One region of the Pseudoalteromonas sp. P1-7a genome, then DNA from elsewhere that is predicted to be linked to it. Evidence: predicted binding sites of a transcription regulator. Region 1 holds the regulator's gene; each other region holds the start of a gene.
What was found. Region 1 encodes LexA, which represses DNA repair genes until DNA is damaged. Its sites were predicted from a motif close to TACTGTATNNNNATACAGTA; they were not measured.
Positions count from the first base shown of each region.

Region 2: ruvC (crossover junction endodeoxyribonuclease RuvC) is a predicted target of LexA. The motif match lies at 1,725-1,744, and genes of this name have one in related genera.
Region 3: AN389_RS17400 (SulA-like leucine-rich domain-containing protein) is a predicted target of LexA. The motif match lies at 1,989-2,008, and genes of this name have one in related genera.
Region 4: AN389_RS15930 (DNA topoisomerase III) is a predicted target of LexA. The motif match lies at 1,241-1,260, and genes of this name have one in related genera.

Region 1 is NZ_LKDU01000012.1:70,253-73,501, reverse strand. Features, by position in the region: gene AN389_RS09805 (hypothetical protein) at 169-549, shown strand; gene AN389_RS09800 (PaaI family thioesterase) at 560-1,000, opposite strand; gene lexA (transcriptional repressor LexA) at 1,178-1,795, shown strand; gene coxB (cytochrome c oxidase subunit II) at 2,268-3,249, shown strand, end outside.
Region 2 is NZ_LKDU01000035.1:32,657-35,905, reverse strand. Features, by position in the region: gene ruvB (Holliday junction branch migration DNA helicase RuvB) at 1-523, opposite strand, end outside; gene ruvA (Holliday junction branch migration protein RuvA) at 531-1,148, opposite strand; gene ruvC (crossover junction endodeoxyribonuclease RuvC) at 1,151-1,675, opposite strand; gene AN389_RS17130 (ABC transporter permease) at 1,805-3,249, opposite strand, start outside.
Region 3 is NZ_LKDU01000037.1:1,060-4,308, reverse strand. Features, by position in the region: gene AN389_RS17410 (NCS2 family permease) at 1-1,183, opposite strand, end outside; gene AN389_RS17405 (tetratricopeptide repeat protein) at 1,301-1,756, shown strand; gene AN389_RS17400 (SulA-like leucine-rich domain-containing protein) at 2,032-2,466, shown strand; gene AN389_RS17395 (YchJ family protein) at 2,509-2,988, shown strand; gene AN389_RS17390 (DUF6172 family protein) at 3,088-3,249, opposite strand, start outside.
Region 4 is NZ_LKDU01000029.1:52,009-55,257, forward strand. Features, by position in the region: gene AN389_RS15920 (flagellar motor protein MotB) at 1-349, shown strand, start outside; gene AN389_RS15925 (hypothetical protein) at 560-1,045, shown strand; gene AN389_RS15930 (DNA topoisomerase III) at 1,275-3,215, shown strand; gene AN389_RS15935 (M20 family metallopeptidase) at 3,238-3,249, opposite strand, start outside.

The DNA.
Region 1 (3,249 bases):
TTTGTGCTTAACTAGCCTAACCCGTTTAATAAGGCAAATTAGGTGCCAATGGCGTTTAAACAGGTTTTTTCTATTAATAAAGCCATGTTTACCGCTTAGTTGATTTGGTATAAAAGTAAAACTGCGTTAAAGTTTGCGATGAAACTATAAGAGGGTAAAAAGCAGACAATGTCGGAAATTCAATTTTTAAATGTAGATCTAGAGCTTGAGTCTAAACAAGATATTAGCGCCCTAGTGGCAGACTTAAAGAAAAACGCGATGGTTTTACATTATGACAAAGACGAATATCGTCAATTGGCGCGTATTGAAGCCGCGGGTGACATAACCACGCCTGACAAAGCAATTAACCACTTATGTGAATTAATCGAGTCGTGTTCACGTAATGCGCTCAAACAATGGTTGAGCTGTTCGCGCAGAACCTTTGATATTGGCTTTGAATCGGGCACGTCACCTAAGTGTTTTAACCAAGCTCTACATGCAGATACACTGCTACGTATATCTGCAATTGGCGCGGGTATGGAAATAACAATTTACCCTATCGAAAAGTAGCCATAGTTAATTATTTGCGCTCGACAACCGCTGCGGTCATTTTTGATACGCAGCAAAGTTCGCCGCGGCTATTAGTTATTTTTATTTCCCATACAGAACTGCGCTTACCAATATGAAATGCACGAGTAACAGCGGTTAAAGTGCCATTTCGAGAGGCCTTTAAATGGCTGGCGCTAATTTCCTGGCCAACACAATAAAATTTTGTAAAGTCCACTACAAAGTTAGCGGCGTAGCTTGCTACGGTTTCGGCAAGTACCACATTTGCGCCACCATGTACCATACCAATAGGGTTATGATGCTCAGGAATAGCGGGCATGGTAGCTACTAGGTAATCATCGCCTATTTCGGTTATTTCTATACCCATGGTTTTCATTAGCGTGCCTTGGCCGTTTATTCCCTCATCTAACTGTTTGCAAAGCGCTAATGTGATGGGTTGATGCCAAATACTCATAATTACTCCTTTATGTTGAAAGCAAATTTATAGCATTTTAAATACTGAACGTCTGTAATTACCTAAAATATATCCAAGTGCGGTGTGTTTAGCTATTTTAAAGCGCAATTTAAATTTGCGATTTTTATTTAACTGTATATACTCACAGTTAAATGTACTGTATGGAAAACCAGTTGTATGCGACCATTAACTAAACGCCAAGCTCAAATACTCGAACTAATAAAAGTTTTTATTAAAGACACTGGTATGCCTCCTACACGTGCCGAAATTGCGCAAACACTAGGTTTTAAAAGTGCCAATGCCGCAGAAGAGCACTTAAAAGCGCTTGCCAAAAAAGGTGTTATTAAAATGAAGCCAGGCGCAAGCCGTGGTATTCAATTGGTTGAAGAAGAAGAGCCAGAGCAACTAGGGCTACCATTAATAGGTCGAGTTGCAGCGGGTTCGCCTATTTTGGCGCAAGAACATGTTGAGAGTCACTGCAAAATAGACCCACTTATGTTTAAACCTGCCGCTGACTTTTTACTGCGTGTTAACGGTATGAGTATGAAAGATATAGGCATTATGGACGGCGACTTACTTGCTGTACACCGTACTCAAACAGCTGAAAATGGCCAAGTTGTGGTTGCGCGGGTAGATGAAGACGTAACCGTAAAGCGCCTCGAAAAAGCAGGCCGAAAAGTATTATTACACGCCGAAAACGAAGAGTTTACGCCTATAGAGGTAGACCTTGAAAACGAATCTTTTAATATTGAAGGTTTAGCTGTTGGCGTAATAAGAAATGCCGACTGGATGTAATCTTTAATTATTTTTAAGTAACTTTTTATAAATGCGCACTTTTAAGTGTGCATTTTTGTTTTAAAAAAGACCTTCCGCTACCTCAAAGCGCCCTAAAATTATTTAGCCTGTAAACTTTTTTGCACTCGCATTTAACTCCTCTTTTATATGATGCACCCTCTAGTTTTACTCGCTATTTAGCAACTAACTTGTGTTTAAGCTGGCGTAATTAAAGCTTATTTTAAAATACAACTTGTTTGTTTTTTATACTGAAACTTGCTTGTTGTACGTTTTTTAGCTAATCATTAATGTGCTGGGCTAACAATAACTCATAGCTTTTTGGTTTTGAGAACACACAAATACATATTCTTTGTCGGCGCAGCTATACCAATCAAAACAAATTAGGTTGGTTAAATAATAAAAATAACGAATTGGCGTTTAAGCCGTATGCCTCTTCGCTTTGCATTCGCAATAGCATCAAAGGAGCCGTCACATGGGTAAACTGACCTCTGCCTTGTGGCTTGTATTGATTATGTTCCCGCAGCAAGTGCTGGCTAATAGCCAATACAATATGCGCAAGGGCGTAACCGATATAAGTAATAATGTATATCAGCTACACATGACAATATTTTTAATATGTTGTGTGATTGGGGTGATAGTGTTCGCAATTATGTTTTGGGCACTAATTCATCACCGTAAATCTAAAGGGGCAGTTCCTGCCCAATTTCATGAAAGTACCAAAGTAGAAATTCTTTGGACTGCCATTCCGTTTGTTATTTTAATTGCCATGGCAATCCCTGCCACTAAAACCTTGATTGCAATGGAAGATGCCAGTAAGGCCGACTTAACCATTAAGATCACTGGGTCACAGTGGAAGTGGCATTATGAATATATGGGCGAAGACGTGGAGTTTTATTCTATTTTGTCTACCCCTCAAGACGAAATAGCCAACCTTGCTAATAAAAACCCCAATTACTTACTTGAGGTTGATAAACCTTTAGTACTGCCAATTAATCAAAAGGTGCGTTTTTTAATGACCTCTGATGATGTTATTCACTCTTGGTGGGTACCTGATTTTGCCGTTAAAAAAGATGCCAACCCAGGGTTTATTAATGAAACGTGGACCAACATCAACGAAGAGGGTATTTACCGTGGCCAATGCGCCGAACTATGCGGTAAAGATCATGGTTTTATGCCCGTGGTAGTTGAAGCTAAGTCGCAAGAGGATTTTAACGCGTGGCTTGCAGATGCTAAGCAAGCTAAGCAGAAAGCGGCATTAGCCGATGCAGCCCTACTTGAGAAAACGATTCCTAAAGAAGAGTTAATGACGCTAGGCGAGCAAGTGTATATGGCAAGTTGCGCTGCGTGTCATCAGCCAACAGGTATGGGGTTACCGGGTGTGTTTCCAGCGCTTAAAGGTAGCCCCATTGTGCTTGGTGATATAAAAGATCATATAGATATTGTAATTCATGGCC
Region 2 (3,249 bases), on a different contig from region 1:
AACGGTCTCTTAGTGGTGAGGTAAGAGAACCTGCACGTGTGGTTGCGCCAATAAGCGTAAACGGCGGTAAGTCTAATTTAATAGATCGTGCTGCTGGGCCTTCACCAATCATAATGTCGAGTTGATAATCTTCCATCGCGGGGTAAAGGATTTCTTCAACTTGTGGGCTGAGTCTGTGTATTTCATCAATAAACAGTACATCGCCCTCTTCAAGGTTGGTAAGCAGTGCAGCAAGGTCGCCGGCTTTTTCGAGCACTGGCCCTGAGGTGGTTTTAATACTTACATTAAGCTCGTTGGCAACAATATTAGCAAGCGTGGTTTTACCTAAGCCTGGCGGGCCAAATATTAATAGATGATCAAGGGCTTCACCACGGCTACGGGCAGCCTCTATAAATATTTCCATTTGCTGCTTAACATGCGGCTGACCTTTGTAGTCGGCTAAAAGCTTGGGCCTTATTGCGCGGTCTATGGTGTCTTCGTTGGTTTTTTCGCTCGCGTCAATTAAACGATCAGCTTCAATCATGGGTTACTCACAACATTGATTTTAAAGATTCTTTAATAAGAACCTCAGTAGACATATCGGGTTTGCTTACCGATTTTACTGCTTTTTGCGCCTGTGGCAATTTATAACCTAACGCAACAAGTGCCGATACGGCATCGTCTGCGGCATTATTGGCAATAGTTGCATCGCAAGCGGGCTCTATTACGGCATTATCGCTAAATGGCGTAAATAAATCATTACCCCAATCTTTTAAGCGGTCTTTCATTTCAAGCACTAAACGCTCAGCGGTTTTTTTACCCACACCCGGTAATTTAACCAAGGTTGTGGCGTCTTCGTTGTTTACGCAACTTACAAATTGTTGCGCCGACATGCCCGACAAAATCGCTAAGCCTAGTTTAGGCCCCACGCCATTTGCCTTTAGTAATTCTCTAAACAGCGCGCGCTCGGTTTTATTATTAAAGCCAAATAATAGTTGTGCGTCTTCGCGTACTACAAAATGCGTGTACACGATGGCGTTTTCGCCAACATTGGGTAAGTCGTAAAAACAGGTCATGGGCATTTGTACTTCGTAGCCTACGCCGCTTACTTCTAATAAAATTTCGGGCGGCTGCTTTTCAACTAAAATGCCATTTAAACGGCCAATCATATTTATTTCCTTAAACGTCCTCTAACGGTTTTACTTGCGCTACCCGCTAGTTTAATTAAATTTTGTTCTGAGTGAGCATGGCAAATTGCAATGGCAAGCGCATCGGCCGCATCGGCTTGTGGTGTGCCAGGTAATTTTAAAATATTTTTTACCATGTGCTGCACTTGCGACTTATCGGCGCCGCCATTACCAACCACGGCTTGCTTAATTTGCCGTGCTGAGTATTCAAATACGGGTAGTTCGGCCATAGAGGCGCCCACGATAGCGGCTCCTCGGGCTTGGCCTAGCTTTAGCGCGGCATCCGGGTTGTGCGCCATAAATACTTTTTCTATGGCAAAGGTTTCGGGCGAGAACTGCTCTATTATTTGTGTGATCCCTTGGTAGATCATTTTTAATCGTATGGGAAACTCGTGCTCAGCTAATTTTATACACCCACTGCCTAAATAGGTAAATTTAGCACCTTGGTGAGCAACTACACCGTAACCCGTTAAACGTGAACCTGGGTCTATCCCTAAAATAATGGCCAAACAGCACACTCATTATTGTTATTTTTCAATAACGGTAATAATGCCAGAGCACTGTATAAATTACCAGTGCCGAGTAAAAACAAAAACGCCCGCAACTTAGTGCGGGCGTTTAGCATTAAAAAGTATAGCTTAGGCTAAAGCACGTACTAAGCCTTGGGTATTTTGTTTAAGCTTATGGGCAATCATTAAGTAGCCAAGCGCCGCCACAAACACCCCGCCCGATACCGGCCCTATTAGCCAAATTGCCGGGTGCAGCTTACCAGCTAAGTCAAACATTTGCTGCTGAACAATTAGCAAAGCTACATCACTAAATAATGCGGCTACAAACCCAGCTAAACCACCTAATAGCAAAAACTCATAAAGGGTCGCATTTTTTATTAATCGCCCTTTGGCGCCTAAAGTTCGCAGTATTACTATTTCTTGCATTCGCTCACCTAGGCTCGCTTGCACCTGCGATATAAGCACTAATGCACCACACAACACCACAATAGCAAGCACAAAGCCAATCGCTAACGACACCTGCTCAATGGTTGATTGAATTTGCTTTACAAAGTTATCTACATCAATAGCGGTAATGGTTGGATACGTGCGTAGTAACTGGCTAAACGCTTTCTTTTGCTCAGGCTCTATACGCACGGATGAAATATACGTTGCCGGAAAATCGTTTAGCACGTCGGGGCTTAAAATAATAAAAAAGTTAGGTTTTAGCGTAGCCCAGTTTACTTTACGTACGCTAGTTATTTTAGCGTCAAATGATTGCGCACCAATTAGAAATGTTAACGTGTCGCCTATTTCTACATCTAAACGCTCCAGCATGGATTCCTCAACCGATGCTTCACCCACCGCGCCTTCGCCAAACCACTGTCCTTGCACAATTTCGTTTTGGGCTGGCACGTTTTCAAGCCACGTTAAGTTAAGCTCACGACCGATGCCTGAACGCGCTTCTTCATCTTTTTTCTCGTTATCTTGCAACGACACTTTACGCGCAACAAGCTCGCCATTTACCGCATTTACGCGCCCACGAATGGTTGGGTAAAAATCAGATACTAAAATATCGTTTTCTGCTAGGTAATTGTTTACAGGCTCAAGTTCGTTTTGCGTAATATTTACTAAAAATGCATTAGGAGCATCGGCTGGCAGTTGTGATTGCCAATCTGAGATCATGTCATTTTTAAGTACAATCAAAAACAACAGCAATTTTATCGCCAACGAAAAGCTAATAAGCTGGACTGCATTTACGTTGGCACGCTTTTGAATAGAGGCAATAGCTAACGACCAGCTATTACCTGGTTTTAAGCCTAATTTACGGCCACCACCAAAAATTAATTTTGAAATAACAAACAACACCGCAATCAAAGCCAGTGTAGAGACAAACAAAATAAGCGTTATTTTAATGTTGTTACTAAATAACCACATTAATAAAAACACCGTAAGGGCACTTAAACCTAAGTGCACACGGCTTACGGCTAGTCTGTCGCCTAAATTACGGCGCAATACTCTAAGCGGTGGAATATCAAATAAATCAAGCAGTGGCTTAATAGAAAACATAACTGCACATATAACACCTGTGCTAA
Region 3 (3,249 bases), on a different contig from region 1:
AACCAAGCGCAATACCATGTGCAATAGAGAATGTAAGTGGCGTCATAAGCAGTACAACACTTACTGGAATTGCATCGCTCATATCATCCCAGTTCACAAACTTAAGGTTTTGCAGCATTAATACCGCAACGTATAATATAGCACCCGCTGTTGCATAAGCTGGTACCATTTGCGCAAGCGGCGCAAAAAACATCATTAGCAAAAAGCATACACCTACAACAACGGCTGTTAAGCCAGTACGCCCGCCAACCGATACACCGGCCACAGACTCAATATAAGAAGTGGTTGTTGAAGTACCCAACATTGCGCCGGCAATGGTCGCTGTACTATCTGCACTTAAAGCACGCCCTAAGCGCGGCATGTTACCTTTTTCATCGGCTAAGCCTGCTTTTTGAGTTACCGCAACCAACGTCCCCGATGTATCAAATAAGTCAACAAACAAAAACGCAAAAATTACGCTTAACATGGACAGTTCTAGAGCCGCTGCAAAATCAAGTTGCATAAACGTAGGTAAAATAGACGGTGGCATTGAAATTACGCCGTGGTACTGAACTAAATCAAGGCTTAACGCAATACCTGTTACTAGCAAAATGCTAATAAGTACGCCACTTTTTATATCGCGATAAAGTAAAGCCGCAATAACAAAAAAGCTTAATATAGCTAATAAAGGGCCCGCCGAAGTGATATCACCAAGCTGCACTAATGTTGCTGGGCTTGAAACAATAATCCCTGCATTTTTTAGTGCAATTAACGCTAAAAACGCGCCTATACCTGTTGCTATAGCTTGTTTTAAAACCAAAGGAATCGCATTAATTATCCACTCGCGGACCTTAAACAAACTTAATATTAAAAATATACAACCAGACATAAATACCGCACCTAATGCAGCCTGCCAGCTATAACCCATCCCTAAAACTACACCATAAGTAAAAAATGCGTTAAGGCCCATACCTGGTGCAAGTGCTAAAGGATAATTGGCCCACAGCCCCATAATAAAACAGCCAATAGCAGCTGCAATACAAGTGGCTACAAATGCAGCACCTTGATCCATGCCTGCTTCAGCAAGCATTGCAGGGTTAACAAATACAATGTAAACCATAGTGATGAAAGTAGTGACTCCTGCAATGCTTTCGCGTCGCACATTGGAGTTGTTTTCGCGGAGTTTAAATAGAGCTTCGAGCATAATAGACTTGTGGTTGTAAAAAGTGACGAGATTTTATCATAAAATTAAGTATAAACAGGACATTTTACCTTGCGATATACTAAACTGTTGACGTAGAAACTATATAAAAGAAAATGTATGAATAAGACTCAGCCTAGCGGACAAGACTTAGAGCAGCAATTAAACAACATTTTAGACTTTGTAACTCAGCCTATAAACCAAAGCGCTGAAAGCAATAGTGATGTAAGCGAGCACACAGCACTTAATAAAGCACTGTATTATTTAAAACATAACCAAGCACCATTGGCAGCTAAATGGATGCGTCTTGCCGCAATGGCTGGAAATCATCGCGCCCAGTTTTATTTAGGGTTATTTTTTGTCAAAGGCCAAGGCGTACCAAAAAGTGTATTTCACGCAACAGCATGGCTTAGCTTAGCCAGCAGCCAAGGCTATGAACCGGCAACCGCTGCTTTAGATGATTTAAGAAAATATATCGACACCAAACGTCTTAGAGACGCTCAGTGCTACGCAGCCAGCTTGTTTGAGCAAATACACCAAATACAGTATGCTCACTTAATCCCCAAAAATGACTAACTACTGTATTGCTAAGTACTGTAAAACACATTAAAACAACTGTATAGCTACCTCTTAAGTACTGTATAGCGCTGCTACACTTTATACAGTTACGCAAGCACCCTCGTTTTTCACTCTTACAGATAAATCATAAACCACTGTTTTTAAAGTTTTATTTTTATTATTTACTTTTTAAAGCCATCAACTGTATAAAAAATAACAAAAAACACTTGCACACAACAACTGTATAAACTACTGTATACACGTACTGTATATAAACCCAGTGAGTGAGACCTATGCTACAGCCAATTACCGTAAGAAACGTTAAAAGCTACCAACAACATGACGAAAATGAGTTAGTAAACTTAATAAAAGTAGAAGATGAAATTTCTGCAACATTTGAGATGCTAAAAGTGTTGCATCAATACAATAGCTCGAATGCGTGGACCTTACTAATTGCGCCTGACCATGTGCCCAGTAAAGCCTTACTAGATAGCTGCTCTATTGATACCAGCAAATTGCTTGTGATAAGGCAAAAGCATTTAGTAAATTTAGAGTATGTGCTTAACTCCGCACTCCATAATGGAAATTTTGCAGCCATTATTACGTGGACCGGCATAGTCAGTGAGCAACAGCTTGTTAATTTATCGCTTAATTTAAATAAAAGAAGCGCTAAGCTATTTTGCTTGACTAAAAAAACCAGCACTACAGCAATATCACTTACTCAATAAGCTTGGTAAAATACATTTTTGATTTATGTTAATTAGTATTTTATGAGTGTAACCAGTACCAGCGCCTGCAAATGCAACAGTCAGCTTAATTATGGCGACTGTTGCCAACCTTATCATCTTGATATAAAAGCCCCAAAAACACCTGAGCAATTAATGCGTTCGCGCTTTAGTGCTTATGCATTAAAAAATGCATCTTATGTATTTAAAACTTACGCTAAAGAAAAACAAGCACAAAACCCAGTAAATGAAATTGCTGACTTTGCCAATAGCTGCCGCTTTGTAAAATTAGTTGTACGCGATACGCAGCAAAGTGATGAGCGAGGCTCTGTTGCCTTTAACGCGTATTATTTTTACCAAAACTTATATTGTGAACTGGATGAGAAATCAGACTTTATAAAAGAGGATGGTGAATGGCGTTATTTAGAGGGTATTATTAACCCGGTAGCCGATATTAAAGTTAATAGAAATGACCCCTGCCCTTGCGGAAGTGCTAAGAAATATAAAAAATGCCACGCTTTATAAAGTAATATACTTAAGTAGTATCAATAACGAACTTAACCACTAGCTAAAACAAAAAATGGACCATTTAGGTCCATTTTCTACAATATTGCTATTGGGTTTTTATTCATCATCATCTAAATCGAACGATTCACGCTGCGCAGGTCTAGCTAAAATCTCAACATAGAATGAAGTAAGCGCCTGTTTTTCGATTTCACTGATCTTGTTGTTAATTTCAGCTACGTGAACAACTTCTGCATCATCGGCACTTGTGCCAAACTTACA
Region 4 (3,249 bases), on a different contig from region 1:
CAGTGCTTTTTTACAACCTAAGTTTAAGCCCATAATTCAAGATATTGGTGAGTTATTAAAAGATGTACCTGGCGAAATTACAGTATCGGGTCACACCGATGATTTTCAGGTTTCTAACGAGTTATATATTAATAACTGGGATTTATCGTCAAAGCGTGCTGTGGCGGTAGCAAGCGAATTACAAACGGTACAAGGGTTTGATAAAAACCGCATGATGGTAGTAGGGCGTGCTGATACTCGCCCACTTGTGCCTAACGATTCTAATGAAGACAGGCGTAGAAATCGCCGAGTAGAAATATCAATCTTACAAGGTAAGGCTAAAGAGTCAGACCCTATTGATGTGCGCTAGGTTATTGCCTGACGTTATACTTTATTAAATTAGTTTCATTTTAAGGTACTTTATCCCTTGAAGTATCTTGGCAATCTCATCATTTTAGCTTAAAGTACATTTCCTTAACATATGTAATGGATGTGCTGTGAAAGTTATAATTAAATATTGTGACATGCCAGGTAACGGTGATGGAACCGACGATACAAAAGAAAAATAAGGTAAAACATTTTGCCTGAATGGTTTTTGTATTTCGTTAGTATTTTAAGTAAAAGCTGGGTTTTTATGCTAAGCCCGGCTCTTTTTATATTTTTTATATTTAAAGATTACCTAGCCTTTAGATTTGCATTACTGACCGCCGCTTTTTTCTTTTTTGGAGGGATAACAGCCTCTAGCTTGAGAGAGTTTGACGATATTTATATCTATCGTTATTTAGTATGGGCGGCTACCGATATTATATGGATGGCGTTAATAGCTTACTGGGGAATAAAAGATAAAGTTTATTTATGGCAATGCGTTATTGGTCAGTTAGTGGTTATTGGCGCACCTATATTACAATTATTCAGATTAGTTGACCGTCACCTTTGGGATTTAGCGTACAGCACCATTATTTATAAAACGTTAATGCCCTTTATCAATATTGGCACCGTCATAGTGTGTTATTTACCTTTAATTATGTTTTTCGCTAAAAAAAGTAATACCAATCCGCATAAGTAAGTGATCTATTTTGAGGATGGATAAACGTGTTGATAGCAAGGCAATAAATTCGCTATTCAGTTGTTCTAAATGAGAATTTTTTAACGCAGATAGCGACACGTTTAGCCCTGCAAAATGATCAGACATTATTGCAGATTGGTATAATACCCCCTCAAAAATAGAAAGCGCTCCACCTTCTAAATAGCTGTGCTAAACTACTGTTTATATAAACAGTTAACGAGCAACTCCCATGAAACTCTATATCGCTGAAAAGCCATCACTTGGCAAAGCTATTGCTGATGCACTGCCTAAACCACATAAAAAACACGATGGCTATATAGAAGTGGCTAATGGTGACTGTGTCTCGTGGTGTATCGGGCACTTGTTAGAGCAAGCTGAACCTGATGATTATGATGCGCGTTTTAAAAAGTGGCAATTTGAACACCTTCCCATAGTGCCGGAGCAGTGGCAGCTCAAGGCAAAAACGAAAACGCGTAAGCAATTAACTATTTTAAAAAAGCTAATTAAACAGGCATCAGTGCTGGTGCATGCGGGCGATCCCGATAGGGAAGGCCAATTGTTGGTGGATGAAGTCATAGAGCAAGCCAAAATAAGTAAAACCAAAAAGCAAAGCATTCAGCGTTTGCTAATAAGTGATTTAAATCTAGCGGCGGTAAAAAAAGCACTCAACCACATGCGTTCAAACCGTGAATTTATTCCGCTTAGTGTGTCGGCGCTTGCGCGTTCACGTGCAGATTGGCTATTTGGTATGAACCTTACGCGTGCTTATACGCTGGCGGGGCAAAAAGCTGGCTTTGGCAATGTGTTGTCGGTGGGTCGCGTACAAACCCCAATTTTAGGTTTAGTGGTTAATCGGGATAACGAAATAGCTAACTTTGTGTCAAAACCATTTTATGACGTGTTGGCGCATTTAATAACTCCTGAGCAGCAAAGCTTTTTGGCCAAATGGGTACCAAGCAAAGCCTGCGAACCGTATCAAGATGAAGAAGGGCGTGTATTAAATAAAGCACTTGCTGAAAATGTCGCCTCGCGAATAGCCAATCAACCGGCTGAAGTCACTGCGCTCGAGCAAAAACAAAAAAAACAAAGCGCGCCGCTGCCTTATAATTTATCGGCACTACAAATAGATGCTGCAAAGGCATTGGGTATGGCAGCTCAGCAAGTACTCGATATTTGCCAAACGCTCTATGAGCGCCATAAGTTAATTACTTACCCTCGTTCCGATAATCGTTATTTGCCTAAAGAGCATCATTTAGATGCGCCTGCAATTTTAAAAGCAATTGCAGCTAATGGCAGTCAAAGTACTGAGTTTGTGAATGGGGCAGACGCTAAAAAACGTAGCAAATGTTTTAACGATGCAAAGGTGGCTGCCCACCATGCAATTGTCCCTACCGCCAAACAACTAAAAACAGCGACTCTGGCGTCTGATGAAGCAAAAGTATATCAACTTATTAGCAGGCATTACTTAATTCAGTTTTACCCCGATTATATTTATAACGAAACTAAAGTAGAGGTAACCATTGCGGGAGGTTTATTTAAAGCCAATGCAAAGCAAGATGTAAGCTTAGGGTTTAAGGTATTAATGGGCAAAGCCGAGCTAAAAGATGAAGCAACCTTGCCTCATTTAACAAAAGGTATGGCGCTTAACTGCACTAAAGGTGAAGTTGTAGAAAAACACACTACGCCACCGTCTCATTTTACTGATGCAACGTTGCTAAGTGCCATGACCGGCATTAGTCGTTATGTAAAAGATTCACAAATTAAAAAAATACTCAAAGAGACTGATGGATTAGGTACAGAGGCTACCCGCGCAGGCATTATTGAATTATTATTTAGGCGTCGTTTTTTAAAGCGCGAGGGTAAATCAATTAAAGCCACACAAACAGGCCTGGCACTTATTAGTGTTTTACCAGAGGGCTTAGCTAGTCCCGATTTGACCGCTAAATGGGAGGCGAGCTTAGGCAACATTGCTCAACAAACAATGAGCTACCAACAATTTTTACAACCACTGCTGGTGGAGCTTGAAGGTTTTGTACAGCAAGCAGCTAGTTGTGATAGTCATGTATTTTCAAAGCTACCTAAAGCTCCGCCTAAAAAGCGCTTTGCTAAGCGTGGTAAAAAAACACCATTTAAAAAAACAAATTATAAAAAGAGCTCAGCAACCACTTAATTGCTGAACTCTCAAATACGGCTTACTTTTTATT